Regions from separate parts of the Streptomyces sp. NPDC053367 genome, predicted to be linked through region 1. Evidence: predicted binding sites of a transcription regulator. Region 1 holds the regulator's gene; the other holds the start of a gene.
What was found. Region 1 encodes HspR, which represses chaperone genes until heat shock. Its sites were predicted from a motif close to TTGAGNNNNNNNNNCTCAA; they were not measured.
Positions count from the first base shown of each region.

Region 2: lon (endopeptidase La) is a predicted target of HspR. The motif match lies at 4,594-4,612, and genes of this name have one in related genera.

Region 1 covers NZ_JBITYN010000003.1:430,441-445,894, reverse strand. Annotated here, with positions in the region: gene ACIGXJ_RS11675 (helix-turn-helix transcriptional regulator) at 1-127, shown strand, start outside; gene ACIGXJ_RS11670 (LuxR C-terminal-related transcriptional regulator) at 124-1,116, shown strand; gene ACIGXJ_RS11665 (LuxR C-terminal-related transcriptional regulator) at 1,079-2,119, opposite strand; gene ACIGXJ_RS11660 (LuxR C-terminal-related transcriptional regulator) at 2,509-3,228, shown strand; gene ACIGXJ_RS11655 (sugar ABC transporter substrate-binding protein) at 3,296-4,402, opposite strand; gene ACIGXJ_RS11650 (PA14 domain-containing protein) at 4,653-6,677, shown strand; gene ACIGXJ_RS11645 (hypothetical protein) at 6,878-8,140, shown strand; gene ACIGXJ_RS11640 (heat shock protein transcriptional repressor HspR) at 8,218-8,688, opposite strand; gene dnaJ (molecular chaperone DnaJ) at 8,694-9,872, opposite strand; gene grpE (nucleotide exchange factor GrpE) at 9,906-10,559, opposite strand; gene dnaK (molecular chaperone DnaK) at 10,556-12,394, opposite strand; gene ACIGXJ_RS11620 (MraY family glycosyltransferase) at 12,489-13,511, opposite strand; gene ACIGXJ_RS11615 (heterodisulfide reductase-related iron-sulfur binding cluster) at 13,772-15,454, shown strand, end outside.
Region 2 covers NZ_JBITYN010000005.1:128,218-143,671, forward strand. Annotated here, with positions in the region: gene ACIGXJ_RS15980 (protein phosphatase 2C domain-containing protein) at 1-513, shown strand, start outside; gene ACIGXJ_RS15985 (MarR family winged helix-turn-helix transcriptional regulator) at 532-1,023, opposite strand; gene ACIGXJ_RS15990 (lysozyme) at 1,252-2,070, shown strand; gene lon (endopeptidase La) at 2,148-4,571, opposite strand; gene ACIGXJ_RS16000 (GNAT family N-acetyltransferase) at 4,749-5,411, shown strand; gene ACIGXJ_RS16005 (spermidine synthase) at 5,800-6,477, shown strand; gene ACIGXJ_RS16010 (response regulator transcription factor) at 6,591-7,334, shown strand; gene ACIGXJ_RS16015 (ATP-binding protein) at 7,331-8,440, shown strand; gene ACIGXJ_RS16020 (multifunctional oxoglutarate decarboxylase/oxoglutarate dehydrogenase thiamine pyrophosphate-binding subunit/dihydrolipoyllysine-residue succinyltransferase subunit) at 8,733-12,533, shown strand; gene fxsT (FxSxx-COOH system tetratricopeptide repeat protein) at 12,694-15,454, opposite strand, start outside.

The sequences.
Region 1 (15,454 bases):
GAACATCCGCACCGCCCGTATCCACATCGCCAAACTCGCCGCCACCCTCGGCAGCGACAGCCGGGCCCAGCTCGGGTATCTGATCGCGCGCTCGGGCATTCTCGACCAGGAGGGAGCACACACGTGACCCCCGCGCCCCATCCGGACCACGGTGTCGACGAGTTGTGTCCCCCCGGCACACAGCTCTACGAGCAGGCCCTGCGCGAAGGGCACCTGCACCGGGCGAGAGCCGAGGCGGCGGCGCCGTGTCTGATCGACCACGGGCTGCTGCACCCGGCCGTGACCGACCCGGACCGGCTGGAACCGGTCGCGCCGGCCCTCGCGCTGCACCGCCTGCTCCGCTCCACCGCGCAGGCGATCGCCGAGCAGCGCCACCGCGAGGCGCGGCTGGCCGAGGTCTTCGAGCCCCTGATGCGGCTCGACGGGAGGCGGACCGCGCCGGCGGAGATCCCCGCCGTAACCGTGCTCAGCGGGACCGAGCGGATCAACCGGGCCATCACGGAGGCGATGACCGAGGCGACGACCGAGGTGCTGTGCGTGCAGCCGAACAGCAACTACAGCAGCTCGCGCGGGGAGCGGGCGCAGGCCGTCGCGCTGGCGCGCGACCAGGAGCTGCTGGACCGGGGCCTGCGGATCCGGACCCTGTACCAGCACACCCAGCGGCACATGCCCCTCGTCGCGGCCCGGTACGAGCAGCTGCGCGGGGACGCCGAGGCGCGGACGCTGGACGAGATCACCGACCGGCTCATCGTCGTCGACCGGAGCGTCGCCTTCATCCCCGGGGACAAGGACGGGAGCCTCGCCCTGGAGGTGCGCGTCCCGGCCCTGGTGGACTATCTCGCCACCGCCTTCGACCGGCTGTGGCGGCTGGCCACGCCGATGTTTCCGCAGGCCGTGCAGCAGCCCACCCTCGACGGGATCACCCCGCGCCAGCGGGCCATCGCCGCGCTGCTGATCGAGGGGCACACGGACGCGGTCATCGCGGACCGGCTCGGCATGAACATCCGTACCGCGCGCGTCCACATCGCCAAGCTCGCCGCCACCCTCGGCAGCGACAGCCGCGCCCAGCTCGGCTACCTCATCGCACGCTCGGGGATCCTTGATCGGGAAGGCTGAGCCCGGCCGGTGCCGCGTCGGGCGCCGGGGCGTCCAGGCCGACCTGGGCGATCCGGACGCCCAGTTGGGTACGGCTGGCGGCGCCCAGGGTCTCCGAGAGCCGGGCGATATGGGCCCGGCAGGTGCGCACGCTGATGCCGAGCCGCTCGGCGATCACCGCGTCCTGGTGGCCCTCGGCGAGCAGCGCGGCGATGGACTGCTCGCGGTGTGAGATGCCCTCGATCCGGGGCTCCGGGATCGCCATGGTCAGCGGGATCGCCGACCGCCACAGCCGCTCGAAGACGGTCGCCAGGTACTCGACGAGGCCGGGGTGGCGCAGTTCCAGGGCCACCGTGCGGTCGGCGTTGGCGGGGATGAAGGCGACCGTCCGGTCGAAGAGGATGAGCCGCTCGATGACCTCGTCGAGGGTGCGTGCCTCGACCGCGTCGCCCATCAACTCCAGATAGTGCAGCAGGCCCTGTCCGTGCCGGGCGACGTGGTTGTACAGGTCCCGCATCCGCACCCCGCGCGAGCGCAGTGCCAGCGCCCGGTGCAGGCCCTCGGTCAGCTCGTGCTCGCGCCGGATGCCGCCGGGCTGCACCGTGAGCACCTCGGACGTGCAGGCGTCGGTGGCCTCGTCGAGGGCCGCCTGGATGCGGACGGGTCCGTCCAGCACCCGGATCGCGGTGCCCTCACCGCCCGGCGCGGACTGTGTGCCGCCGCCCAGGCCCGCGTACCGCTCGACGGCGGCCACGGCCGCGCCCACCCGCCGCCGGCTGGCGCTGACCTCGTCGTAGACCCCGCGCAGCAGCCGGGTCATGACCTCCTGGGGCGCGGTGGGCAGCAGCCAGGCGTCGTCGTCGGGGTCGGGGTGCAGCAGGGCCAGGTCGAGGAGGCACGGCGCCTGTGCGGCGTCCGCGCGGGTCACCCGACCGCGACGTACGGCCCGGGAGTACACCCGGTCGCCGATCTCGCACAGCCGGTCGGCACCGTGAGGGTGCTGCTCCGTCCCGTGCCCGGCCATCGCCCATCCCACCCCCGACTCCCGCCTCTCGCAGCGCAACTATGCGCGGCCCGGACCGGCTCCCGCAACACGCCTCCCCCCGACCAGGGGGAAGAAAAGGGCAGTTGTGTCCGGTTCGTCCCGGCCCCCGCATCGTCCGCGTGCAACAAGCTGAAGGTAGCGACGGTTTGTACGCGCTGTGCAAGCTGGGCGACACGCAGGTGTCAGCGCCGGGCACGAACCGGCGCACGCAGGGCGCACGCGCCCTGCGCCGCGCGCGATGACACACCACCACGCACCACCCGGCACCACCGCGCACGGCGCCCCCACGCCCCCACGCCCCCCAGACCGCACAACCGCCAGGCGCACACCGCCACTCGCACCGGAGAGGAAGACAGACCGTGATACGTGTGGGCATCCTCGGACACAGATCGCTGGAACGCTCGGCGGTACGCCAGGTCCTGGAGGACGACGGCAGCCTCTGGGTCGTCGGCGAGGGGCGGCCCGAGCAGGCACCGTACGTGGTGCGCGGGAGCCGCCCGGACGTCCTCGTCGCCAGCCACGAGGGCCCCGAGGACGCGCTGAGGGCCCTGCGCGCGCAGCCGGGCGCGGGGCCGGCCCGGATCGTGCTGGTGGGCCACTTATCGGAGCAGGCCACCCGCCTGCTGTTACGCCACGACGCGCGCGGTGTGCTGCTGCGCGCCGACACCGTCCGCCATCTGCCCTGGGCGGTACGGGCCGCGGCGGCCGGCAGTGTCGCCCTCGCCCCGGGCCCGGCCGCATTCCTGGTCGACGCCGTCGTACGGCCGGGGCGGTTCGCCGAGGAGACGGCGGCCGCGCGGACGCTGCTGAAGGCGCTCAGCCGCCGTGAGCGGGAGATCCTCGAACTGCTCGCCGAAGGCGAGTCCAACGCGGCGGTGGCCGCCCGGCTGGGCATCAGCGGGCACACCGTGAAGGACCACATCCGCGCGGTCTACGCCAAGCTGGGCGTACGCAACCGGATCCAGGCCGCCCGCGTCCTGTGGCAGGGCCAGGCGCGGACGCAGGGCCGGGCCCGCCCGCCGGATCCGCGCACCCGCGCGCAGGAGCACCCCGACGGCCGGGAGTACGCGACCGCCACCCGGCCGTGACGCGCCACCCGGCCGTGACGCGCCACCCGGCCGTGACGGGCCGCCCCGCCGTGACGGGCCGCCCCGCCTACTTCAGGCCGATCGCGCTGCACTCGTCCTTGAACTGGGCCGTGCAGATGTCGGACACCTTGTAGATGCCGTCGGCGACGACCGTCTCGGCGATGTTCTCCCGCGTCAGCGCGACCACGGAGACCAGCTGCGCCGGGATGTCCTCGTCGGTCGGGCTGTCGACCTTGTCGCGGGTGAGGGCGTCGAACTGGATGTCGCGGCCCTGCACCCGGGCGACGGCCATCTCGGCGGCGGCCTCGGCCTCCGCCGGGTAGGACTTGTAGACGCTCATGTACTGGTCGCCGGCGACGACCCGCTGCACGGCCTCGAGTTCGGCGTCCTGGCCGGTGATGGGGGGCAGGTCGGTGACGCCCGCCGCCTCCAGCGCCTTGATGATGCCGCCGGCCATGGCGTCGTTGGCCGAGTAGACGGCGACGATGTTGTCCGCGCCGACCGCGTTGATCGCCTCGGTCATGTTGGCCTGGGCGTTCTTCGGGTCCCAGTTCTCGGTGTCGTAGCTCTTGGCGATCGTCAGCTTGCCGCTGAGCTCCGCCATGGCGCCGTCCTTGAACTGCTTGGCGTTGGGGTCCGTCGGCGAGCCGTTCATCATGACGATCTTGTCGGAGGAGTCGGCCTTGGAGCCGAGGGCCTCCAGGAGGCTGCGGCCCTGCACCTCGCCGACCAGCTCGTTGTCGAAGGAGATGTACGCGTCGATCGGGCCCTCGGCCAGCCGGTCGTAGGCGATGACCGGGATGCCCGCGTCCTTGGCGCGCTGCACGGCGCCCGCGATCGCCTTGGAGTCGACGGCGTCCAGCAGGATCACGTCGACCCCGTCGGCGATCATCTTCTCGAGCTGGCTCTCCTGCTTGTCCGCGTCCTGCTCGGCGTTGGCGTAGGCCACCTTGCCCTGATTGCGGGTGAGAGAGGCGACCTTGTCCCGGATGATGGGGTAATCGAACTTCTCGTACCGCGAGTTCTTCTTCTCCGGCAGCAGCAGACCCACCGTGATGTCGTTGCCCTTCGTCGGGCTCGCGTCACTGCTGTTCCCCGTGGCTCCGAGCACGCCGCAGCCGGCGAGGGAGAGGGTCAGCGTGGACGCGACCACGGATATGGCGATACGACGCATTCGGGGGCTCACTTCAGTGCGTTGCGGACATGGGCGCGACATCACGCCCAGGTGACTGAAAAGCCAACGCGGCACGCCCCGCCAGCGTCAAGGCTTATCACTTAACGAGATGACAACATCACATTCCGTTCAGTAAGTGAAGACACAGCGAAACACCCGCACAAGGGGCCACAACTCCCCCGCACAACCAATCCCTTTCTCCACGAGTCGTGATCACGAGAGCTGCTCTGAGAGAGGACCCCTGCATCCCATGCACCGACCCAGAAGCACCACAGCGAGCACCACAGCCGCCGCCGCGACCGCGGTGGTGCTCGCCACCACCGGCGGCCTCCTGGCCGTCGTCGCCGCGCCCGCTTCCGCCGCCGCGCCCGCCTGTGCCGCCCCGGAGTTCACCCGGGAGGTCTTCGCGAACACCACGTTCTCCGGCACCCCCGTGCGCACGGACTGCGACGGCGACGTCGACGAGGACTGGGGCCGCGGCGCCCCGGCCGGCCTGCGGTCCAACCACTTCGGCGTCCGCTGGACCCTGACCCGCGACTTCGGCTCCGGCGGCCCCTTCACCCTCGCCGTCTCCGGCCAGGACGGCATACGCGTCCACCTCGACGGCGAGCGCCGCATCGACCTGTGGAAGGACATCCGCTCCACGGTCTCCGGCACGGTCGAGCTGAACATCCCGAGCGGCGAGCACACCCTGCGCGTCGACTACGCCAACTGGACCGGCGCCGCGAACGTCAAGTTCGCCTACGCGCCGGCCTCCCCGGCCGCCGACCGGGTCGTGCCGCTCGCACCCACCGGGCTCGTCGCGTCGTACGACGAGACGTCGGGCCGCGCGGGGCTCTCCTGGGCGCCGAACCGCGAGATGGACCTCGCCGGCTACCGCGTCTACCGGCGCGACCCCGGCGCCGCCGAGCCCGCCCTGGCCAGCGGCCCCGCCCTGCTGACCGGGACGTCCTTCGCCGAGGGACTCCCGGCCACCGGAGCCTCCTACGCCTACGAGGTGCGGGCCGTGGACCGGGCCGGCAACGAGTCCGCGGGCAGCGCCGCCGCGGCCGTCACCACCGCCGACCGGACCGCCCCGCACCTGACGGCACCGACCGCCGCCCACGACAACTGGACGGGCGTCGACCTGGAGTGGGGCGGCGACCCGGACGCCGTGTCGTACGACGTGGAGCGCGCCTCCTCCCCCACCGGCGACTTCACCCGGCTGGCGACCGTCGACGCGCCCGCCCACCGTGACGCGACGGCGCCCTACGGCGAGACCTCGTACTACCGCGTCACCGCCCGCGACGCGGCCGGGAACACGGCCACCTCCCCGGTGCTGGAGTTCAGCCGCCCGCTCGCGGTGCCGCACCTGGACGGCGTACGCGACGCCCGCACCGGCCTCGAGGTCTCCTGGACCTCGCCCGTGCACGGCCCCGCCGAGTTCCGCGTCTACCGCTGGGAAGGCTCCGGCACGCCCGAGCCGGTCGTCTGCGCGCCCGCCGCGACCGGCGGCCCGGACGACCCGGACCCGCGGTACGCCTGCGTCGACACCACCGCCGAGATCGGCCGGACGTACTCCTACCGGGTGCACACCGTCGACGCCCAGGGCCGTGAGTCCGAGCCCTCGCAGACGGGCGGCGCCACCCGCGCCGACGCCACCCCGCCGCCCGCCGTCACCGGCCTGACCCACACGAACACCGAGTACGGCACGGTCCTGCGCTGGGACGCCAACCCGGCCGCCGACCTCGCCGCGTACGACGTCTACCGGGTCCTGCAGGAGTACCCCGGCATGCCCGGCACCGGCACGCCCGAGCGGATCGGCACCGTCGCCGCCGGCACCACCGAGTACGCCGACGTCCAGGTCGTCGACGACCAGACCTGGACGTACTACGTCGACGCGGTGGACACCGACGGCAACTCCCTCGCGCGTCAGGAGACTTGGGACCAGGTGACCCATGAGGAGGTCAACGAGTACTACCTCTCCCCGAGCTGGAACCCGGGGTACACCTACGACTGGACCCTGGAGGTCTCGGCCAACTCCGTGGGCCAGGCCGAGCTGTCGTGGTCCTGCTCCGACAACTGCGCGGCCACCGGCTTCAACGTCCGCCGCTGGGACCGCGCCACGGAGGACTGGGTCCTGCTGACCCAGCAGCCCCTGCCCGCGGGCACCTCGACGTGGACCGACCCCGGCACCCCGCGCGGCACCACGAGCCACTACGTCGTCTCGGCCGTGGCAGCGGACGGTTCGGAAACCTACGCCCGCTGGCGGTCGGTGGCGACTCCCCCCGCCTGACCAGCGGAATCGGTGCTTCCGACGCTGTTGCGAAGCAGTGACGAGGTACCGATGGATCAAGGATGAACGAAGCGCGAAGATAGGTGCACCGCAGGCCGCCGGGGGGACTCGGACCAACCGGGAGCCGGTCGCCGGCGGGGCACCTCTCTTCGTCTTCGCCTCACTCGTCGATTCCTTGTTGATTCCTGGGGGACTCCACCATGTCCGCTCGTCTCGCCGCCGCCACCCTCGTCGCGGCCGTCGCCGGTTCCGCCTTCCTCCCGGCGACCGCGAACGCCACCGAGAGCACGAGCACCCACCCGCTGACCATGACGCTCGGCGCGCCCGTCCCCGACAACACGGTCAAGCGCGGCGGCGACACCCGGACGATGACCCTCACGGTCACCAACTCCTCCGACAAGGCACAGGACTTCCAGGCCTGGCTGCCGGGCCGGGCCGAGGGCCCCAGCCCGATGCCGGCCGGCTCGATCGTCTTCGACGTCACCGCCCTCGACGCCCCGGCCACCAAGTCCCGGGTGGGCCGTCAGGACGGCGCCTGGCAGGGCCTGTTCCACCCGGCCTCCGGTGACGCGTCCTCCGCCTTCTCCGTCCCGGCCCACGAGGAGTTCACCTGGAAGGTGACCTTCGGCCTCGGCGCCACCTACCCGACCAACGACGGCGACTTCACCCTCAAGGCCAGCCCGCTGAGCGGCGGCGTCACCGCCGACCCGGCCCGCAACACCGTGGTCTTCAAGACGGAGCCGGCGATCGAGCCGGGCACGTTCGAGGTCCGGCTCGACCCGACGGCCGGTGTCCGGCTGCACCCGGGCGGGCGCGCCGAGATGTCGCTGACCACCCGCACCACCGGTCCGGGCGAGTTCCCCGACGACATCGACCGGGGCCTGGTGATCGACGCCCTGCCGGGCATGGACTTCGGCCTGGAGGCCGAGATCGACGGCAAGACCGTCGAGATGCCGGAGTCCAGCCCCAACCACTTCGACCTGCCCCCGCTCGGGAAGGGCTTCAACCACGCCGGGGAGACGAACTCCCTGAAGCTGTTCCTGTCGCTGGAGGACGGCTCCGAGGTGGAGAAGGAGACCTGGGTGCGGCTGCACGCGCTGCACTTCCTGGAGGGTGACCTGTTCGTCGACTCCCAGGCCGACGCCAAGATCCTGCCGGCCCAGACCTCCACCGGCTCACCGTCCGCGACGCCGTCCGCGACGCCGTCCGCCAGCCCGTCCACGCAGCCGTCGTCGGCGCCGTCCGCCACGGCCGACAGCACGGCGACCCCGTCCACCGCCGCGTCCAGCACGACCGCGGCCGGCACGTCCACCACGGGCGGTTCGGGCACCACCGCCACCGGCTCGCTGGCCTCCACCGGCTCCGGCGCCGGCCTGTGGGCCACCGTCGCGGGCGTCCTGCTCGCCGTCGGCTTCGGTGCCGCCGCGCTGGGCGGGCGCCGCCGCCGCGCCACCGCCGTCTGACCCGTACGGCATCCGACGACGGCAAGGGGCCCGGAGGTTCTCCTCGAACCTCCGGGCCCCTTGCGCGTGTACGGGCGTCAGTCCCCGGACTGCTGCCGCTTCGGCCGCCACACCACCAGCGCGCTGGTCTGCTGCACCTCCTGGTACGGCACCAGATCGCGCCGGTACGAGGCGTGCACCGCGGCCTCCCGCTGGCGCATGGCCGCCGCCGCCCCGTCGAGGGCGTCCTGCAGCTCGGCGACCCGGGACTGGAGGGCGGCGACCTGGTTCTCCAGCTCGATGATCCGCTTGATGCCGGCCAGGTTGATGCCCTCGTCCTGCGACAGCTGCTGCACCTGGCGGAGCAGCTCGATGTCACGGGCCGAGTAGCGGCGGCCCCGCCCGGCCGTGCGGTCCGGGGAGACCAGGCCGAGGCGGTCGTACTGGCGCAGTGTCTGCGGGTGCAGGCCAGACAGCTGAGCCGCCACCGAGATGACGTAGACCGGGGTCTCGTCGGTCAACTCATAGGGTGAGAAACCCCCGCGGGGGCGGGGACGACGGCCGTCCATCCGACTCAGGCTCCCTTCGCGGCCTCGAACAGCTCCGCCCGCGGGTCGTCCTCGCCCGCGGTCGCCTCGCGATACGCCTCAAGCGCGTCACGAGCCTTCTCCGACAACTGTGCCGGGACAGCCACCTCGACGGTGATCAGCAGGTCGCCGCGGGTGCCGTCCTTGCGGACCGCGCCCTTGCCGCGGGCCCGCATGGTGCGGCCGTTGGGCGTGCCCGGCGGCAGCTTCAGCGTGACGGCCGGGCCGCCCAGGGTGGGCACCCGGACCTCGCCGCCGAGAGCCGCCTCGGGGTACGTCACCGGCACGGTCACCGTCAGATTGTCGCCCTTGCGGCCGAAGACGGGGTGCTCGCCGACATGCACGACGACATAGAGGTCGCCTGTCGGTCCGCCGCGCTCCCCGGGCGCGCCCTTGCCGCGCAGCCGGATCCGCTGGCCGTCGGAGACTCCGGCGGGGATGCGGACCTGCATGGTGCGCGAGGACTTGGCCCGGCCGCTGCCCTTGCAGACGTCGCAGGGGTTCTCCGCGATCAGGCCGCGGCCCTTGCAGTCGGGGCAGGGATCGGTGAGGGCGAAGCCTCCGCCGGAGCCCCGCGCGACCTGGCCGGTGCCGACGCAGGTCGGGCACACGCGCGGCGTGCCGTTCTTGTCGCCGGTGCCGGAGCATGCCTTGCAGGGGGCCTGGGAGGACATCCGCAGCGGGACGGTCGCGCCCTCGATGGCCTCGGTGAAGCTCAGCGTGACCTCGGACTCGACGTCCTGGCCGCGCTTGGGCTGGGTGCGGGTGCCGGCGGCACCGCCCCGGTTGAACAGTCCCCCGAGGACGTCGCCGAAGCCGCCGCCGAACCCGCCGCCCGCGCCCTGGGCGCCGCCTCCGAAGAGGTCGCCCAGGTCGAAGTTGAACGAGCCGGCGCCCGCGCCGCCCGGACCGGGGCGGAAGCCGCCGTTGCCGAACAGCGCGCGGGCGTCGTCGTACTCCTTGCGCTTCTTGGGGTCGCCGAGGACGTCGTTCGCCTCGGAGATCTCCTTGAACCGCTCCTCGGCCTTGGCGTTGCCCTTGTTGGCGTCCGGGTGGAACTCGCGGGCGAGCTTCCGGTACGCCTTCTTGATCTCGGCCTCGGTGGCGTCCTTGGGGACGCCGAGGACCTTGTAGTAGTCCTTCTCGATGAAGTCCTTGGTGCTCATCCCCGACGTCCCTCCTCTCTCATCGCTTCGAGCTCAGCCCTCGTCCGGGGCACCGCTCTCCTTGTCGTCGCCCTCGGACGACTCCTCCGCCTTGACCGTCTGAGCGCCCGGCTGCGGCTCGGCGACCGCCACCCGCGCGGGGCGGATGGTGCGCTCCCCGATGCGATACCCCGGCTGGAGGATCGCGACGCAGGTCGTCTCCGTGACGTCCGGCGCGTAGGAGTGCATCAGGGCCTCGTGGATCGTCGGGTCGAAGGGCTCGCCCTCCTTGCCGAACTGCTGCAGGCCCATCTTCGCGGCGACGGTCTCCAGCGACTCCGCGACGGACTTGAAGCCGCCGACGAGCTCGCCGTGCTCCCGCGCGCGGCCGATGTCGTCGAGCACCGGCAGGAGCTCGGTCAGGAGGTTCGCGATGGCGATCTCCTTGACCGCGATCCGGTCGCGCTCGACCCGGCGGCGGTAGTTCTGGTACTCGGCCTGGAGCCGCTGGAGGTCCGCGGTGCGCTCGCCGAGCGCGGTGCGGACCTGGTCCAGCTGGGCGACCAGACCGGCGTCTGCGCTTGCGTCCCCGGCCGGGGCCGCCCCCTCCTCCGGAGAGGGGGAGGCGGCCTTCGGCTCGGCGTCGTCAGGGGTGGCGCCGGAGGGGACGTCGGGCTTCTCCTCGAAACCCGGGGTCTCCTCCGTCACGCGGCACCGTCCTTGCGCTCGTCGTCGACGATCTCGGCGTCGACGACATCGTCGTCGGCCTTGGGCTGCTCGGCACCGGCGCCGCCGGCGGCCTGCGCGCCCTGCGCGTCGGCGTACAGGGCCTGGCCCAGCTTCTGGGAGACGGCCGCGACCTTCTCCGTGGCGGAGCGGATCTCGGTGGTGTCCTCGCCCTTGAGCTTCTCCTTCAGCTCGGCGACGGCCTCCTCGACCTCGGTCTTGACCTCGCCCGGGACCTTGTCCTCGTTGTCCTTGAGGAACTTCTCGGTCTGGTAGACGAGCTGCTCGCCCTGGTTGCGGGTCTCGGCGGCCTCGCGGCGCTTGTGGTCCTCCTCCGCGTAGCGCTCGGCCTCCTCGCGCATGCGGTCGACCTCGTCCTTCGGCAGCGAGGAGCCGCCGGTGACGGTCATCTTCTGCTCCTTGCCCGTGCCCAGGTCCTTCGCGGTCACGTGCATGATGCCGTTGGCGTCGATGTCGAAGGAGACCTCGATCTGCGGGACGCCGCGCGGCGCCGGGGGCAGACCGGTCAGCTCGAACATACCGAGCTTCTTGTTGTACGCCGCGATCTCGCGCTCGCCCTGGTAGACCTGGATCTGCACGGACGGCTGGTTGTCCTCGGCCGTCGTGAAGATCTCGGACCGCTTGGTCGGGATCGTGGTGTTGCGCTCGATGAGCTTGGTCATGATGCCGCCCTTGGTCTCGATACCGAGGGACAGCGGGGTCACGTCGAGAAGCAGGACGTCCTTGACCTCACCCTTGAGGACACCGGCCTGGAGCGAGGCGCCGATGGCGACGACCTCGTCCGGGTTCACACCCTTGTTGGCCTCCTTGCCGCCGGTCAGCTCCTTGACGAGCTCGGCGACGGCGGGCATACGGGTGGAGCCACCGACCAGGACGACGTGGTCGATCTCGCCGAGGGCGATACCGGCGTCCTTGATGACGTTGTGGAACGGCGTCTTGCAGCGCTCCAGCAGGTCCGCGGTCAGCTGCTGGAACTGGGCGCGGGTGAGCTTCTCGTCGAGGTGCAGGGGGCCCTCGGCGGAGGCGGTGATGTAGGGCAGGTTGATCGAGGTCTCGGTGGAGGAGGACAGCTCGATCTTGGCCTTCTCGGCGGCCTCGCGGAGGCGCTGCAGGGCCATCTTGTCCTTGGACAGGTCCACGCCGTGGCCGGACTGGAACTGCTTGACCAGGTAGTCGACGACGCGCTGGTCCCAGTCGTCACCACCGAGGTGGTTGTCGCCGTTGGTGGCCTTCACCTCGACGACGCCGTCGCCGATCTCCAGCAGGGACACGTCGAAGGTGCCGCCGCCGAGGTCGAAGACGAGGATCGTCTGGTCGTCCTTGTCGAGGCCGTACGCCAGCGCGGCGGCGGTCGGCTCGTTGACGATGCGCAGGACGTTCAGGCCCGCGATCTCGCCGGCCTCCTTGGTCGCCTGGCGCTCGGAGTCGTTGAAGTAGGCCGGGACGGTGATGACCGCGTCGGTCACCTTCTCGCCCAGGTAGGCCTCGGCGTCCCGCTTCAGCTTCTGCAGGATGAACGCGGAGATCTGCTGCGGGTTGAAGGGCTTCCCGTCAAGCTCGATCTTCCAGTCGGTGCCCATGTGGCGCTTCACCGAACGGATGGTCCGGTCCACGTTGGTCACCGCCTGACGCTTGGCGACCTCGCCGACCAGCACCTCGCCGTTCTTGGCGAAGGCGACGACGGACGGCGTGGTCCTGGCGCCCTCGGCGTTGGTGATGACGGTGGGCTCGCCGCCCTCCAGAACGCTGACGACGGAGTTAGTCGTGCCCAGGTCGATGCCGACCGCACGTGCCATGGTTGATTCCTCCAGCTGACTTGAGTGGAACGGACTCAAGTGTGCATGACCCGCCCCGCCGGGTCAACAGACCTGAGCCGGATAGGCTCAACTCTTATCCGTTCCTTACGCGCAACTGGCCCGTGACCTGCGGCGATGCCCTTCGCTGTGACGCGGAAGACGTCAGCAGAAGCAGCGCGAGTACGACGCCCAGGACCCCGCCGGCCACCCACCACAGGGCCGTCGCCCCCAGCGACCCGGCGTGCACGAGGGCCCCGACGAGCACGCTCGCGACGGCCGAGAGGCCCAGCACGACGTTCACCCCGCGCGGGGCCAGCCCGAGCCTGCGCAGCCGGTGCGCGAGGTGGTCGGGTCCGCCGCGCAGCAGGGGCCGGCCCGCGGTCCGGCGCGCCGCCACCACGAGCAGGACGTCCGCGACGGCCGGGGCGCCGAGGGCGAGCAGCACCCCCGCGGAGACGGCCGGCTCGTGCCCCGCGCGCGCGAGGACGGCCGCGCCCGCGAGCAGGAACCCGGCGAACAGCGACCCGCAGGCCCCGAGGGCGATCCGCGCGGGCCGCCGGCCCTGCATCAGAAAGCCGCCCAGCGCGGCGGCGAGCACGCTCATCAGCACCGCGAGCCCGTCGAGCACCTCCACGGCCGCGCACACCCCCACCCCGAGAGCGGTGATCACCCCGACCGTGCCGGCCAGCCCGTCGGCGTGGTCCAGCGCCCGGAAGCCGACCGTGCCGAGCACGACCCACAGCACCCCGAGCACCCCGCCGACCGCTCCGGTGAGCTCGTACGGCATGACGCACGCGGCCGCCACCGCCGTACCGGCGACGAGGAAGCGGGTGCGCAGCCGCCAGACGTCGGCGGCGAGGCCGAGCGCCGCCACCACCGCCCCGGCCACCAGCAGCCGCCTCGTGTCGGTGTCCGGGTCGGCGAATCCCGTGAGCTCCCCGGTCCAGGCGACCGCGACGACCGCGACGGTGACGGCCGCGCCGCCGAGCAGCGGCACGGGCCGGGCACGTCTGCGTCGGTCGACCAGGCCGGATCTGAGCGCGGGGACACGCAACAGGGCCGCCAGAAGGGCGGCGAGCAGCAGAGCGGCGGTGGCCGCGGCGATCCCGAAGAACACGGCACTGAGGGGCACGGCACCAAGTTAAGGCGAATGTCATGATTTGGTACGAATGGCGCATCGGGTGGGCGTGCCGCCGCCCGCCTCACTGAGGGATGCCTCAGCGACGCAGATCACCGACCGTCTGACTACAGTGCGACAAGGGATTCCGGGTAGTCTCAGAGGACTGCATAAGTTACCGCTTAGTAATCTCGCTCAGTCGTCTCTTCGAACTGACCGAATCTCACCGAAGAACCCTCGCAGGCCCGAGGAGCCCCGAAATGCAACTCGCCGCGATCATCGTGTCGATGGTCCTGATGGCGGTCGGCGTCGCCCTGTTCGGCCGTGCCGTCCTTCAGATCTTCCGCTTCGTGATGCTCGGCCAGCCGCTCCCGGCCGGTGCGAGGACCAACGACCCCGTGCTGCGCACGATCACCCTGGTCAAGGAATTCCTGGGGCACACCAGGATGAATCGCTGGGGCATCGTCGGCATCGCGCACTGGTTCGTGGCGATCGGTTTCTACACGCTGCTGCTGACCATCGTGAACGCCGTCGGCCAGCTCTTCCAGGCCGACTGGATCCTGCCGGTCATCGGCGACTGGGCGCCGTACAACGTCTTCGTCGAGTTCATCGGCACCATGACGGTCGTCGGCATCCTGGTGCTGATCGCGATCCGCCAGCTGTCCCGGCCGGACCGCCCGGGCCGCAAGTCCCGGTTCGCGGGCTCCAACACGGGCCAGGCGTACTTCGTCGAGACGATCATCCTCATCGTCGGCGTCTGCATCTTCATGCTGCACGCCCTAGAGGGCGCCCAGCACCACGTCGACGGCTACGAGGCCTCGTTCTTCATCTCCTACCCGGTCGTCTCGGCGCTCGAGGGCCTGGACCTGTCCACCCTGCAGAACCTGACCTACCTGTTCGCCGGCGTGAAGATCGCGGCGTCCTTCATCTGGATGATCACGGTCTCGCTGAAGACCGACATGGGTATCGCCTGGCACCGCTTCCTGGGCTTCCCGAACATCTGGTTCAAGCGCAACGCCAACGGTGAGACCTCGCTGGGCGCCCTGCTGCCGATGACCTCCGGCGGCAAGCCGATCGACTTCGCCGACCCGGGCGACGACGACGTCTTCGGCGTCTCCCAGGTCGAGCAGTTCTCCTGGAAGGGCATCCTCGACTTCTCCACCTGCACCGAGTGCGGCCGCTGCCAGTCGCAGTGCCCCGCCTGGAACACCGGCAAGCCGCTCTCCCCGAAGCTGCTGATCATGTCGCTGCGCGACCACGCCCACGCCAAGGCGCCCTACCTCCTCGCGGGTGGCGGCAAGACCATGGAGGGCGAGGAGAAGGCGTCCGAGGAGCAGCTCGCCAAGGTGCCCGCCGCCGCCCTCGCCGAGGCCGAGCGCCCGCTGGTCGGCACCGCCGAGGAGAACGGCGTCATCGACCCGGACGTGCTGTGGTCCTGCACCACCTGCGGCGCCTGTGTCGAGCAGTGCCCGGTCGACATCGAGCACATCGACCACATCGTCGACATGCGCCGCTACCAGGTGATGATCGAGTCCGCGTTCCCGTCCGAGGCGGGCACGATGCTCAAGAACCTGGAGAAGAAGGGCAACCCCTGGGGCCTGGCCAAGAAGCAGCGCCTGGAGTGGACGAAGGAAGTCGACTTCGAGGTGCCGGTCGTCGGCAAGGACATCGAGGACCTCTCCGAGGTCGAGTACCTCTACTGGGTCGGCTGCGCCGGCGCCCTGGAGGACCGCGCCAAGAAGACCACCAAGGCGTTCGCCGAGCTGCTGCACATCGCGGGCGTCAAGTTCGCGATCATGGGCGGCGACGAGAAGTGCACCGGTGACTCCGCCCGCCGCCTCGGCAACGAGCCCCTGTTCCAGGAGCTCGGCATGGAGAACGTCATGTCCCTCAACGCCGCCTTCGGCGAGGAGATGGACGACGACGGCAAGGTGACCGAGGAG
Region 2 (15,454 bases), on a different contig from region 1:
ACATGTGACCTTTCTCACCCGCGCACCCCTCAGGCCACAGTGGTCCTCGCGCGCTGGGACGAGCGGGCGGTGGAGTATCTGGTCCTCTCGGACTCGGCGCTGCTGCTGGAGTCGCCCGACGGCACCGTCACCGCCGTACTGGACGACCGTCTGGGCCGGATCCCGCGGGAGCTGCGGGTCTCCGACGCGGTGCTGGACGCCGCCGCCCGCAACAAGGAGGGCGGGTTCTTCACGGCCGCCGCGGACCCCGCCGTCGCCGGCCGCGCGGTCACCGGCACCGTGGCCCGCTCCCGCGTCCGCGCCCTGGCGGCCCTCACCGACGGGGCTGCCCGCTGGACGGAGAAGTTCCGCGAGGGCGACTGGACGGACCTGTTCACGTACGTACGGAAGGAGGGACCACGGGCGCTGGTCGAGCGCGTACGGGAGCTGGAGCGGGCGGACGCGCGGGAGCGGGTGTTCCTGGGCCGCGGCAAGACGCACGACGACGCGACCGTGGTCTACGTGGAGCTGTGAGCCCGCAGGCCCCGCGGCCTACTTCTCGAAGCCGCGGTTGAGCTGGTGCAGCAGCCGCGCGAGTTCGGCGACCTCGTGGCGGTCCCAGTGGGCGAGCTTGCTGACGTAGCGGGCGCGGCGGGCCTCGCGCACGCGGCCGACGCGGGTGCGGCCCTCCTCGGTGAGGTGGACCAGCCAGGCGCGGCCGTCGGCCGGGTCGGGCTCGCGGGCGATCAGGCCCAGGTCCTCCAGGGCGCGCAGCTGGCGGGACATGGTGGCCTTGCCGACGCCGATGTAGGCGGCCAGGTCGGTGGCGCGCTGCCCGCCGCTCTCGTCGAGCCGGACGAGCAGGCCGTACGCCGAGGACTCCAGGTCGGGATGGACCTCGCGGGCCATCTCGCCCTGGTTGGCGCGGGCCCGCCGCAGAAAGACGGTCAGCTCGCGTTCGAGGGCCAGGAACTCCTGGTCCACACCACTCGGCGCGGCGTCGGATCCGCCCGGCCGCCCGCCACCGTTACCGCGCTCGTGCACGTCAGCACCCCTGCTCCGGTTTCCCGTTCCTGAAAGTTTCCGCCAAAGGCGACCATCGCCGCAGCTCGGTCAGTATTTCGCAGGCGTAGACCAACGGCGGTATCCGGACCCTCTTCCCTCCCGGAGGTCTACGTGCGTAGCTTCATAACCCTGCACATACTGGCATGCCCACGCCATGCCACGCGTTTCCCCCCACCGAGCACCACCGAGTCTCGAAAGGCACGTCATATGCCCGTGCACAGACCCGGAACCACTCGACGCCGGCGCCTCACGCTCGCCGGCACCCTGCTCGCCGCCTTCTCCCTCCTGTGCACCCCACCCTCCTCGGCGGCCGACGTCCCGCCGCGCGGCTCCGCCCACATGGGCATGGGCGTCCTCGCGCACGACGGCCAGAACGGCACACCCGTCCCCGGTGACGCCACCCAGACCGAGGGCGTGGACGTCAGCAGCCACCAGGGCAACGTCGCCTGGACGACGCTGTGGAACAGCGGGGTCAAGTGGGCCTACGTCAAGGCCAGCGAGGGCACGTACTACACCAACCCCTACTTCGGCCAGCAGTACACCGGCTCCTACAACGTCGGCATGATCCGCGGCGCCTACCACTTCGCCACCCCGGACACCACCGGCGGCGCCACCCAGGCCAACTACTTCGTCGACCACGGCGGCGGCTGGTCCCGCGACGGCAGGACCCTTCCGGGCGCCCTCGACATCGAGTGGAACCCCTACGGCGCGGCCTGCTACGGCAAGACCCAGTCCGGCATGGTCACCTGGATCCGCGACTTCCTGAACCAGTACAAGGCCCGCACCGGCCGCGACGCCGTCATCTACACCGCCACCAGCTGGTGGAAGCAGTGCACGGGCAACTACGGCGGCTTCGCCTCCTCCACCCCGCTGTGGATCGCGCGCTACGCCACGGACGTGGGCGAACTGCCGGCGGGCTGGGCCTACTACACGATGTGGCAGTACACCTCCTCGGGCCCGACGGTCGGCGACCACGACAAGTTCAACGGAGCCCTGGACCGCGTCCAGGCGCTGGCGCTCGGCTGAGCTCTCCCGCGGACAGGGCGAAGGCCCGGGCCTCCCTCACGGGACCCGGGCCTTCGCTCTGCTCCCCATGGCGTCCGTCACGCCGCCACGGGAACCTCGGGGGCCGCGGTGCTGGTGGCGGGGGTGAGGGCCAGCTCCAGGACCTGGCGGACGTCGGTGACGGCGTGGACGTCGAGCTTGTCCAGGACCTCGGCCGGGACGTCGTCCAGGTCGGGCTCGTTGCGCTTGGGGATGATCACCGTGGTGACACCTGCGCGGTGGGCGGCGAGCAGCTTCTGCTTCACACCGCCGATGGGCAGCACCCGGCCGGTCAGGGAGACCTCACCGGTCATCGCGACGTCCGTGCGGACCAGGCGGCCGCTCAGCAGCGAGGCCAGGGCCGTCGTCATCGTGATGCCCGCGCTCGGGCCGTCCTTCGGGACCGCGCCCGCCGGGAAGTGGATGTGCACGCCCCGGTCCTTCAGGTCGCCCACGGGCAGTTCCAGCTCGGCGCCGTGGCTGCGCAGGAAGCTCAGCGCGATCTGCGCGCTCTCCTTCATGACGTCACCCAGCTGACCCGTCAGGGTGAGACCCGCCGCGCCCGTCTCCGGGTCGGCCAGCGACGCCTCGACGTACAGGACGTCACCGCCGGCTCCCGTCACCGCCAGGCCCGTCGCCACACCCGGGACGGCCGTACGCCGCTCGGCCGGGTCCTGCGCCGACTCGGGCACGTGGTGCGGCCGCCCGATCAGCGAGCGCAGGTCGTCGGCACCGACGGAGAAGGGCAGCTCCCGCTCACCCAGTTCGTGCTGGGCCGCGACCTTGCGCAGCAGCCGCGCGATGGACCGCTCCAGCGTCCGCACGCCAGCCTCACGGGTGTACTCCCCGGCCAGCTTGCGCAGCGCGCTCTCCTCCAGGATCACCTCGTCCTTGTCCAGGCCGGCCCGCTCCAGCTGGCGCGGCAGCAGGTGGTCCCGGGCGATGACGACCTTCTCGTCCTCGGTGTAGCCGTCGAGGCGGACCAGCTCCATACGGTCCAGCAGCGCCTCGGGGATGGCCTCCAGGACGTTGGCGGTGGCCAGGAAGACGACGTCCGACAGGTCGAGCTCGACCTCCAGGTAGTGGTCCCGGAAGGTGTGGTTCTGCGCCGGGTCCAGCACCTCCAGCAGGGCCGCCGCCGGGTCGCCCCGGAAGTCGGAGCCCACCTTGTCGATCTCGTCGAGCAGCACGACCGGGTTCATGGACCCGGCCTCCTTGATGGCCCGCACGATCCGTCCGGGCAGGGCGCCCACGTACGTCCGCCGGTGCCCACGGATCTCGGCCTCGTCCCGTACACCGCCCAGCGCGACCCGCACGAACTTCCGCCCCATCGCGTGCGCGACGGACTCACCGAGCGAGGTCTTGCCGACGCCGGGCGGACCCACCAGAGCCAGCACGGCGCCGCCCCGGCGCCCGCCGACGACACCCAGCCCGCGGTCGGTGCGCCGCTTGCGCACGGCCAGGTACTCGGTGATGCGCTCCTTGACGTCCTCCAGGCCGGCGTGCTCGGCGTCGAGCAGGGCCTTGGCGCCCTGGATGTCGTAGGCGTCCTCGGTGCGCTCGTTCCACGGCAGCTCCAGCACCGTGTCCAGCCAGGTCCGGATCCACGAGCCCTCGGGCGACTGGTCGGACGCCCGCTCCAGCTTGTCGACCTCCTTGAGAGCGGCCTCGCGGACCTTCTCGGGCAGGTCGGCGGCCTCGACACGGGCGCGGTAGTCGTCGGACTCCTCGCCCTCCTTCTCGCCGTTGAGCTCGCGCAGCTCCTTGCGCACGGCCTCCAGCTGCCGCCGCAGCAGGAACTCGCGCTGCTGCTTGTCGACGCCCTCCTGGACGTCCTTGGCGATGGTCTCGGCGACGTCCTGCTCGGCGAGGTGGTCGCGCAGCTGCTGGGTGGCGAGCTTCAGACGGGCGACCGGGTCGGTGGTCTCCAGCAGCTCGACCTTCTGCTCGGTCGTCAGGAACGGTGAGTAACCGGAGTTGTCGGCGAGCGCGGACACGTCGTCGATCGCCTGCACCCGGTCCACCACCTGCCAGGCGCCGCGCTTCTTCAGCCAGGTCGTGGCGAGGGCCTTGTACTCCTTCACCAGCTCGGCGACAGCGCCGGGCAGCGGCTCGGGCACCTTCTCGTCGATCCGGGTGCCCTCGACCCACAACGCACGTCCAGGACCGGTGGTCCCCGCGCCGATCTTCACGCGACCACGCCCGCGGATCAGGGCGCCGGGGTCGCCGTCGGCCAGCCGGCCGACCTGTTCCACGGTGCCCAGCACACCCGTGCCGGCGTACGTCCCGTCGATGCGCGGCACCAGGAGCACCCTGGGCTTGCCGGGCTCCGTGCGGGCGGCGGCCTGGGCGGCCTCCACCGCGGCCCGTACGTCCGTGTCGTTGAGGTCCAGCGGAACCACCATCCCGGGCAGCACGACCTCGTCGTCGAGCGGCAGCACAGGCAGGGCCAGCGGTGTGAACGCCGTGGACTCAGCAGCCATGATCTCCCCTTCGGCAGTCAAGTTGAGCTATGCCGACTCAATGCATGTGAGCCCCCGGATGTTCCCGGCCCGTTGTTCGCTCTGAGCGATCACACCTGTCACAGCGGGCAAGCCACCCCATACCGTACGCGGAGTAATACCCACACGCACCAGTGACCTATTACAGCAGGGGCGGACATGAACGAGCTCGTACGGGCCTGGATCGACGGCTGGGTCATCTCGCGCGGGGCGGCGGCGCCGCACGAGGAGCCGTGGGGCTGGACGATCGACTCGGGCCAGATGAAAGAGGTCACCCGGCATGTCCTCGGCACCCTCGGCGACGACGTCGAGGAGACGGTCGTGCGCGAGGTGGCCGACTCGGTGACCGGCGAGGGCGTCTGGCTGAAGGTCTTCCGCGACCCGGCCGAGGTCACGGGGTGGCTGCGGGGCAGCTGGTGGACCGACCCCGAGACCGGCTACCTGATGTCGCTCCCCCTCACCTCCACGCCCGCCCCCGACGCGCCCTCGGGCCACCGGCTCACCTCCTGGACGAGGGCCGGGGTGACACGGGTGATGCTCACGGCGTGGGACGGCTCCCTGGCGGCGCGGGGCCAGATCGCGGTGACCGGCCCCACGGCCGTGGCCGACCAGATCGAAACGGCCCCGCACCATCGGCGCAGGGGGCTGGGTTCCGTGGTGATGCGAACCCTCCACCACGCGGCCGCGCGGCAGGGCGCCCACACGGCCGTCCTGGCCGGTACGCCCGCGGGGCGGGCCCTGTACGAGTCCCTCGGCTGGCGCGTGGAGGCGCCTCTGACCAGTGCGAGGTATCTGGGCCGAGAGCCGGGGTCGCCGACCTGAGCCGCCACCCCCTCATGGCCTGTCGCGCGGTTCCCCGCGCCCCTGAAAGACCGCCGTCCCGGAGGGGTGCCTCCCGCCGTACGCGGGTGCGGGCCGTGCGTGGTTGGTCGCGCAGTTCCCCGCGCCCCTCAAAGGCCGCCCACCCGGCCGGGTTCGTAGCCCCATGCGCGGGTGCGGGCCGTGCGTGGTTGGTCGCGCAGTTCCCCGCGCCCCTGGGGGGCTGCCGTCAGGTGCGTACAAGGGGAAGCGCCCCCCGGGCCCGGCCCCGGCCCACCCGCCGGAGCCGGTGCGCTACCGGCAACCGACCACCCGGCCCGCGCAGGCCGCCGCAGGCGTCCCGCGGTCGAAAAGCCCCGACGCCCTGTCAGAAAGGTGCCAGGATGGCCTGATGCCCACCTCCTACGACATCCCCGAAGTCCTGGACCGTCGCGAGGGCCCGTACGGCGAGGTGGTCCTGCGCCGGCACGGGAATTTGCTGCAGATCATCGCCAACGGCTGCTTCCTGATGGACACCTCCGACGGCCGCTCGGAGCGGCTGCTCGTCGACGCCGCGCTGGAAGCCCTCGACGGCAGACCCCGGCCTCACCTGCTGATCGGCGGCCTGGGCGTCGGCTTCTCGCTCGCACACGCCGCAGCGAACCCCCGCTGGGGACGGATCACCGTCGTCGAGCGGGAACACGCCGTCATCGACTGGCATCGCGACGGCCCCCTCGCGGAACTGTCCCGAGAGGCACTGCGAGATGCGCGTACCCAGATTCTCGAAGCTGATCTCGTCTCACACGTCAATGAGACATACGCCACTTACGACGCCCTGTGCCTCGACATCGACAACGGCCCCGACTGGACCGTCTCGGAGGACAACGACGGCCTCTACTCCCCCGCCGGACTGGCAGGCTGCGCAAGGGCGTTGAAGCCCGGAGGAGTGCTCGCGGTGTGGTCCGCGCAACCCTCCCCCACCTTCGAAGAAACCTTGTGGAATGCCGGATTCCAACGTGTGCGTACCGAAGAGATCCCCGTTGCCCGGGGCGTTCCGGACGTCGTGCACCTCGGCGTCCGACCTGAATAGCAAAGCCGTGGTGACTCCCCGTACGCTGCTGCCCTGACGCCGATCATTCAAGCGTCAATCGCAGACATGGGATCACCCCACGGATTCCGGTAAGCACACTTCAGGGGCGGGCGATGGAGCAGACACACACCTCCCACAACAACGGCACGGCGACGACCGCACCGGGCTCGCAGCGACGGGTGCTGGTGGTGGAGGACGACGCCACGATCGTCGACGCCATCGCGGCCCGCCTGCGCGCCGAGGGATTTCTGGTGCAAACCGCGGGCGACGGACCCTCCGCGGTCGACACGGCCGAGGCCTGGCAGCCGGACCTGCTGATCCTCGACATCATGCTGCCCGGCTTCGACGGCCTGGAGGTCTGCCGCCGTGTGCAGGCCCAGCGCCCGGTACCGGTCCTGATGCTCACCGCGCGTGACGACGAGACGGACATGCTGGTCGGGCTCGGCGTCGGCGCGGACGACTACATGACCAAGCCGTTCTCGATGCGCGAGCTGGCGGCGCGCGTGCACGTCCTGCTGCGCAGGGTGGAGCGCGCGGCGCTGGCGGCGGCGACGCCACGCAGCGGCATCCTCCGCCTCGGCGAGCTGGAGATCGACCACGCGCAGCGCAGGGTCCGCGTGCGCAGCGAGGACGTCCACCTCACCCCCACCGAGTTCGACCTGCTGGTCTGCCTGGCGAACACGCCGCGCGCGGTGCTCTCGCGCGAGCAGCTCCTCGCGGAGGTGTGGGACTGGGCGGACGCCTCGGGCACCCGGACGGTCGACAGCCACATCAAGGCGCTGCGCCGGAAGATCGGCGCGGAGCGGATCCGTACGGTGCACGGCGTGGGCTACGCGCTGGAGACGCCGACGCCATGAGCGACGGGCGGAGAGCCGCACGGAGGAGCCCCGGGGAGCCCTGGGGCGGCGTACGCCCGTTCTCGATCAAGACCAAGCTGGGCGCGCTGGTCGTCATCTCCGTGCTGATCACCACCGGCCTGTCGGTGATCGCGGTGCACACGAAGACGGAGCTGCGGTTCATCACCGTCTTCTCGATGATCGCCACGCTGCTGATCACCCAGTTCGTGGCGCACTCGCTGACCTCGCCGCTGGACGAGATGAACCTGGTGGCGCGCTCGATCTCGTACGGCGACTACACCCGCCGGGTGCGGGAGAACCGCCGGGACGAGCTGGGCGACCTGGCCCAGACGATCAACGTCATGGCCGACGAGCTGGAGGCCCAGGACCGGCAGCGCAAGGAGCTGGTGGCGAACGTCTCGCACGAGCTGCGGACGCCCATCGCGGGCCTCAGGGCGGTGCTGGAGAACATCGTGGACGGGGTCACCGAGGCCGACCCCGAGACGATGCGGACGGCCCTGAAGCAGACCGAGCGCCTCGGCCGGCTGGTGGAGACCCTGCTGGACCTCTCCCGCCTCGACAACGGCGTCGTACCGCTCAGGACCCGCCGCTTCGAGGTGTGGCCGTATCTGTCCGGCGTGCTGAAGGAGGCCAACATGGTCGCCTCGGCGCGCGCGGGGATCGCCTCCGGCTCGGGCAGCCACACGCGCGCGGACGTGCATCTGGCGCTGGACGTGTCGCCGCCGGAGCTGACCGCGCACGCGGATCCCGAGCGCATCCACCAGGTCGTGGCGAATCTCATCGACAACGCGGTCAAGCACAGCCCGCCGCACGGCCGGGTCACGGTCAAGGCGCGGCGCGGGCCGCTTCCGGAGTCGCTGGTGCTGGAGGTCCTGGACGAGGGGCCCGGTATCCCGCGCTCGGAGTGGCACAAGGTCTTCGAGCGGTTCAACCGTGGCGCGGTGACCCGGCCGCACGGTCCGGGCAGCGACGGCGGCACCGGACTGGGTCTGGCGATCGCCCGCTGGGCGGTGGATCTGCACGGCGGCCGGATAGGAGTGGCCGAATCCGAGCGGGGCTGCAGGATTCTTGTCACCCTGCCGGGGACCCCTCGGCCGGCAAGTTGACGTAGGGTTCGAACCGGAGTCCCAAGATCCACGGGCGTCCGCGCGGGCGGACACGTGTGATCAGGCACAGGTCCCCGCCGATCAGGCGCCGGACCTGCATCGACGCACCCTTTTCGCAGCCTCACAGAAGCGGAACCCCGCTTGTTTCCCGCCATTTACGGGCCCGAAACACCGCTTGCAATGTGACTTACGCGACGATGAACGGGCCCGACCTGACCTTCGCGGTCTTGGAGGCGTAGCCTTTATTTCCGCTGTCCATCACCTTGTGAAGCGGAAGAGGGCGGTTGCCGCCGTGTCGCCACAGTCCCCCAGTAACTCATCGAGCATCTCCACCGACGCCGACCAAGCGGGAAAGAACCCCGCTGCCGCGTTCGGCGCCAATGAGTGGCTCGTCGACGAGATCTATCAGCAGTACCTCCAGGACCCGAATTCGGTAGACCGTGCCTGGTGGGACTTCTTCGCCGACTACAAGCCGGGGGCCGCCGCGTCCCAGGCCGCGTCGGGTACCACCACCACGGCTCAGGCCCCGGCCCCGGCCGCGCCCGCGGCGGCTCCCGCACAGGCCGCCGCGCCCGCGCCCGCCGCCCCGGCGCCCGCGGCTCCGGCCCCGGCTCCGGCCCCCGCCGCGCAGGCCCCGGCCGCCGCGGCCCCGGCGAAGCCCGCCGCCGCACCGGCCCCGAAGCCGGCCGCCGCCGCCAAGGCCGCCCCGGCGACCGAGGCCCCGGCCGGTCCGGAGTTCGTGACGCTGCGCGGCCCCGCCGGCGCCGTGGCGAAGAACATGGACGCCTCGCTGGAGATGCCGACCGCCACCTCGGTGCGCGCCGTCCCGGTGAAGCTGCTGTTCGACAACCGCATCGTCATCAACAACCACCTCAAGCGGGCCCGCGGCGGGAAGATCTCCTTCACGCACATCATCGGCTACGCGATGGTGCAGGCGATCAAGGCGATGCCGTCGATGAACTGGTCGTACCAGGTCAAGGACGGCAAGCCGACGCTGGTCAAGCCGGAGCACGTCAACCTCGGCCTGGCCATCGACCTGGTGAAGCCCAACGGCGACCGCCAGCTCGTCGTGGCCGCCATCAAGAAGGCCGAGACGCTGAACTTCTTCGAGTTCTGGCAGGCCTACGAGGACATCGTCCGTCGCGCCCGCGACAACAAGCTGACGATGGACGACTTCACCGGTGTCACGGTCTCCCTGACCAACCCCGGCGGCCTCGGCACGGTCCACTCCGTGCCGCGTCTGATGCCCGGCCAGTCGGTGATCATGGGCGTGGGCTCCATGGACTACCCGGCGGAGTTCCAGGGCACCTCCCAGGACACCCTGAACAAGCTCGGCATCTCGAAGGTCATGACGCTCACGTCGACCTACGACCACCGGGTCATCCAGGGCGCCGCGTCCGGCGAGTTCCTGCGCGTCGTCGCCAACCTGCTGCTCGGCGAGAACAGCTTCTACGACGACATCTTCGAGGCGCTGCGGATCCCCTACGAGCCGGTCCGCTGGCTGAAGGACATCGACGCGTCGCACGACGACGACGTCACCAAGGCCGCCCGCGTCTTCGAGCTGATCCACTCCTACCGGGTCCGCGGCCACGTCATGGCCGACACCGACCCGCTGGAGTACCGCCAGCGCAAGCACCCCGACCTGGACATCACCGAGCACGGCCTCACCCTGTGGGACCTGGAGCGCGAGTTCGCGGTCGGCGGCTTCTCCGGCAAGTCGATGATGAAGCTGCGCGACATCCTCGGCGTGCTGCGCGACTCGTACTGCCGCACCACCGGCATCGAGTTCATGCACATCCAGGACCCCAAGCAGCGCAAGTGGATCCAGGACCGTGTCGAGCGCCCGCACGCCAAGCCGGAGCGCGAGGAGCAGCTGCGCATCCTGCGCCGCCTGAACGCCGCCGAGGCGTTCGAGACCTTCCTGCAGACGAAGTACGTCGGCCAGAAGCGCTTCTCCCTGGAGGGCGGCGAGTCCGTCATCCCGCTGCTCGACGCGGTGCTGGACTCGGCCGCCGAGTCGCGCCTGGACGAGGTCGTCATCGGCATGGCCCACCGCGGCCGCCTGAACGTGCTCGCGAACATCGTCGGCAAGTCGTACGCCCAGATCTTCCGCGAGTTCGAGGGCAACCTCGACCCGAAGTCGATGCACGGCTCCGGCGACGTGAAGTACCACCTGGGCGCCGAAGGCACCTTCACGGGCCTGGACGGCGAGCAGATCAAGGTCTCCCTGGTCGCGAACCCCTCGCACCTGGAGGCGGTGGACCCGGTCCTGGAGGGCGTCGCGCGCGCCAAGCAGGACATCATCAACAAGGGCGGCACGGACTTCACCGTCCTGCCGGTGGCCCTGCACGGCGACGCGGCCTTCGCGGGCCAGGGCGTGGTGGCCGAGACCCTGAACATGTCGCAGCTGCGCGGCTACCGCACCGGCGGCACGGTCCACATCGTCATCAACAACCAGGTCGGCTTCACCGCGGCCCCGGAGTCCTCGCGCTCGTCGATGTACGCGACGGACGTGGCCCGCATGATCGAGGCCCCGATCTTCCACGTGAACGGCGACGACCCCGAGGCCGTCGTGCGCGTGGCGCGACTCGCCTTCGAGTTCCGCCAGGCGTTCAACAAGGACGTGGTGATCGACCTCATCTGCTACCGCCGCCGCGGTCACAACGAGTCGGACAACCCGGCCTTCACCCAGCCGCTGATGTACGACCTGATCGACAAGAAGCGCTCGGTGCGCAAGCTGTACACCGAGTCCCTCATCGGTCGCGGCGACATCACCCTGGAAGAGGCCGAGCAGGCGCTGCAGGACTACCAGGGCCAGCTGGAGAAGGTCTTCACCGAGGTCCGCGAGGCCACCTCGCAGCCGTCCGCGGTGGAGGTCCCCGACGCGCAGCCCGAGTTCCCCGTCGCCGTGAACACCGCGGTGACCGCGGAGGTCGTCAAGCGGATCGCCGAGTCCCAGGTCAACGTCCCGGACCACATCACCGTCCACCCGCGTCTGCTGCCGCAGCTGCAGCGCCGTGCGGCGATGGTCGAGGACGGCACCATCGACTGGGGCATGGGCGAGACCCTCGCCTTCGGCTCGCTGCTGCTGGAGGGCGTGCCGGTCCGCCTGGCGGGCCAGGACTCGCAGCGCGGCACCTTCGGCCAGCGCCACGCGGTCATCATCGACCGCAGCACCGGCGAGGAGTACACGCCGCTGCAGTACCTGTCCGAGGACCAGGCGCGGCTGAACGTCTACAACTCCCTGCTGTCCGAGTACGCGGCCATGGGCTTCGAGTACGGCTACTCGCTGGCCCGCCCGGACGCGCTCGTGCTGTGGGAGGCGCAGTTCGGTGACTTCGTCAACGGCGCGCAGACGGTCGTGGACGAGTTCATCTCCTCGGCGGAGCAGAAGTGGAACCAGACCTCCGGTGTGGTCCTGCTCCTCCCGCACGGCTACGAGGGCCAGGGCCCGGACCACTCGTCCGCCCGCCCGGAGCGCTTCCTCCAGCTGTGCGCGCAGAACAACATGACGGTCGCCATGCCGACGTCGCCGGCGAACTACTTCCACCTCCTGCGGTGGCAGGTGCACAACCCGCACCACAAGCCGCTGGTCGTCTTCACCCCGAAGTCGATGCTGCGTCTGAAGGCCGCCGCGTCGAAGGCGGAGGAGTTCACCACGGGCCAGTTCCGCCCGGTCATCGGCGACGCGTCCGTCGACCCGGCGGCCGTCCGCAAGGTCGTCTTCTGCGCGGGCAAGGTCTACTACGACCTGGAGGCCGAGCGGGTCAAGCGCGGTATCACGGACACGGCGATCATCCGCATCGAGCGGCTGTACCCGCTGCCGGGCGCCGAGCTCCAGGCGGAGATCGCCAAGTACCCGAACGCCGAGAAGTACCTGTGGGCGCAGGAGGAGCCGGCGAACCAGGGTGCCTGGCCGTTCATCGCGCTCAACCTGATCGACCACCTGGACCTGGCGGTCGGCGCGGACGTCCCGCACGGTGAGCGGCTGCGGCGGATCTCGCGTCCGCACGGCTCTTCTCCGGCGGTGGGTTCCGCCAAGCGGCACCAGGCGGAGCAGGAGCAGCTCGTCCGCGAGGTGTTCGAGGCGTAGGCCTCCGGCGGTTCGGCCGCCGTGACGTGGCAGGGCCCGGCAGCGAGGATCTCGTCCTCGGTGCCGGGCCCTTCGCCTGTCCATGACGGTTGCCGGGATCGTTCGCGGCCGCGGGTCGTCCGTGGCTCGTCGCGCCGTTCCCCGCGCCCCTTTCCGGCGCTCACCCCAGGTAGGGTTCGAAGTCCCAGTACGGGCGGGTTCGTTGGCGGGCCGAGATGGTGTGGGGGTGCTGGGCGCCCAGGGTGCGGGTGAGGGAGAGGAGGCCGGCCTCCTCCAGCTTGCCGGCTTCCTCGTGCTCGCGGGCGGCGCGCAGGTCGGCGGCCAGGGCGACCGTGCAGGACAGGCTGAGCGGGTGGTCCTCGCCGAGGGTGTGGCGGGAGCGGCGCAGGGTGTCGCGGCTAAGCTCGGCCGCGTCGGTGATACGGCCCATGAAGTTGCGCCCGCTGGCCGCGTTGAGGGCGCAGCCCAGGACCCAGGGGTGGTCGGGGCCGAGGGTGGCGGTGAGGCCGGCCAGGGCTGACTCGAACATGGACAGGGCCTCGGCGCGTTCACCGGCGGCCTGCATGACCAGGCCGGTGTTGCTGAGCATGCCGGTGGCGACGGGGTGGGCCGGGCCGAGCAGGGCACGGTAGCCGGCCTCGGCCTCGTCGATGAGGTCGCGGGCGTGGCTGAGGTCGCCGTGCTCGCGCAGGTAGTTGCCGTAGTGGGTGAGGTAGGCCAGCGTGCGGTAGTGCTCGCGGCCGTGGACCTGGGCGAGCTGGTCGACGAGGCTGGCGATCTCCGCGCCCACGTCCTGGGTGGGGCTGCCCTCCCGGCGCCGGCACAGCACGAGCTGGCCGCGCGCCGACAGGGTCTGCGGGTGCTGGGGTCCGAGCACCTGCACATGGAGGCGGACGACCGGCTCCTGGCGGGCCAGTGCCTCGCGGTAGCGGCCGAGCAGGCGCAGGTCGTGGGCGACGGTGCTCGCGGAGTTCAGGGTGCTGATGTGCCGGGCGCGCAGCACGTTCTCCCGGCGTACGAGGGTCTCGACGTCGTTGTCGTAGGCGTCCTGGTAGCGGCCCAGCATGCGCAGGCCGACGCCGAGGTTCTGGCGGGCGATCAGGGTGACGACCTCGTCGGGTCCGAGGAGTCTGGTGTAGCCCTCCAGGACGTGCTGCTGGAGTTCGTGGGCCTCGTCGTAGCGGCCCAGGTTGCGCAGGCTGCTGGCCATGGCGCCCTGGGCGGAGAATTCCGCGAGCTCGTTGGCCGGTTCGGCGGCGCGCAGCCGGGTGTGCAGGCCGCGGTCCAGTTCGTAGGCGTCGCGGAAGCGGCCGCTGGAGCGCAGGAGGTTGCTCTCCTGGGTGGTCAGGTCGAGCATCGGCTGGGCCAGCGGCTCCATGAACCGCGACCAGTGCTCCCGGATCCGCTGGGCCAGGTCGAGGCCGTTGCTGTACTCGCCGCTGCGGTAGCAGTAGCGCAGGCAGTTGAGCACGGTCTCCTGGACGCGCGGCTGGGTGCTCTCCAGCGCGCCGGAGGGCTCCAGGTGGGGCAGCAGTTCCGCGTAGCGGGGCCAGTTGCGGCTGTCCAGCGGGTTGCCGGGGTCGGCCTGGGCGAGCAGGATGCGCACGGCCCTGCGGTGCAGGGCGCGGCTGTCCTCGCTGGTCAGCTTGGAGACGATGTCGTGGACGAGCCGGTGCATGTGCACGGACTCCTGGTGCGGGCCCATCTCGGCGCCGACCGGGCCACGGGTCTCGCGGGTGAGGACGGAGTAGTTGACGAGGGTGTCCAGGGCGCGGGTCCAGGCCGGCAGGTCCGTCGCCATCCAGCGCAGTTCCTCGGGCAGATCGGTCTGCGGGTAGGCGCGGATGAGGCCGATCGGGATGCGCCCGGGCGCGAAGGACGTGCACAGGCCGAGGACGTCGATGGCCTGGGGCTGGGTGTTGCGGAGCTTGTTGAGCAGTATCGACCAGGAGGTCATGGAGGACTGCGGGAAGCCCTCGCCGGTGGCGGGCTCGTCGACGGTGGAGAGCCTGCGCTCGCGCACCATGCGGAGGTACTCCGCCACCTCCATCCGGGACTCGCCGAGCCAGGAGGCGGCCTGCACGAGGGGCAGCGGCACGTCGCCGAACTCGGCGGCGACCTCGTCGGCCTCGTCGGCGGTGATGTGCGGGGCGCGGCGCATCAGGTAGCCGGTGGACTCCGGCCGCAGGAAGGCGGGGATCTCCAGGACGTCGGTGTGCTCGCTCCAGCCGCGGTTGCGGGAGGTGACGATCACATGGCCGGGGCCCTGCGGGAGAAGGGCGTTGATGCCCTCGGTGTCGTCCCAGCCGTCGAAGATGACCAGCCAGCGCCCGTACGGCTCGCCGCGCCGCAGGGCCTCCCGGGCGGCGCGGATGCGTTCGCCGGGCTCGCTGCCGATGCGCAGGCCGAGTTCGACGGCGAGTTCGCCGAGGCGGTCGCGCTGGATGTTGCGGTCGTCGGAGTTGACCCACCACACCACGTCGTAGTCGGTGCTGAAGCGGTGGGCGTACTCGGCGGCGAGCTGGGTCTTGCCGATGCCGGACATGCCGAGCAGGGTGCAGACGGCGGCGCCGCGCTCGGCGTCGGCGAGGCGCTGGTGGAGGTCGGTGAGGAGTTCGTCGCGGCCGGTGAAGCGGGGGTTGCGGCGCGGGATCTCGCCCCAGATCTCGCAGCGGTCCTCGGGGTAGCGCAGCGGGTGGGCGACGGGCCGCGGGGTGCGGCGGCGTTCCAGGCCGAGGCGTCTGAGCAGCCGTTCCTCGGCGGCGTCGGCGTTCAGGCCCCACAGGCTGGCCGGTTCCAGGACCGCGGTGGCGGGCAGCAGGGGCCGGTTGGTGAGGTTGACGGCGGCGAAGCGGTCGGCGTGGGCGGCGACGAAGCCGCGCAGGACGTCGTTCCACTCGCCGGCCGGGCGCGGGCCCAGT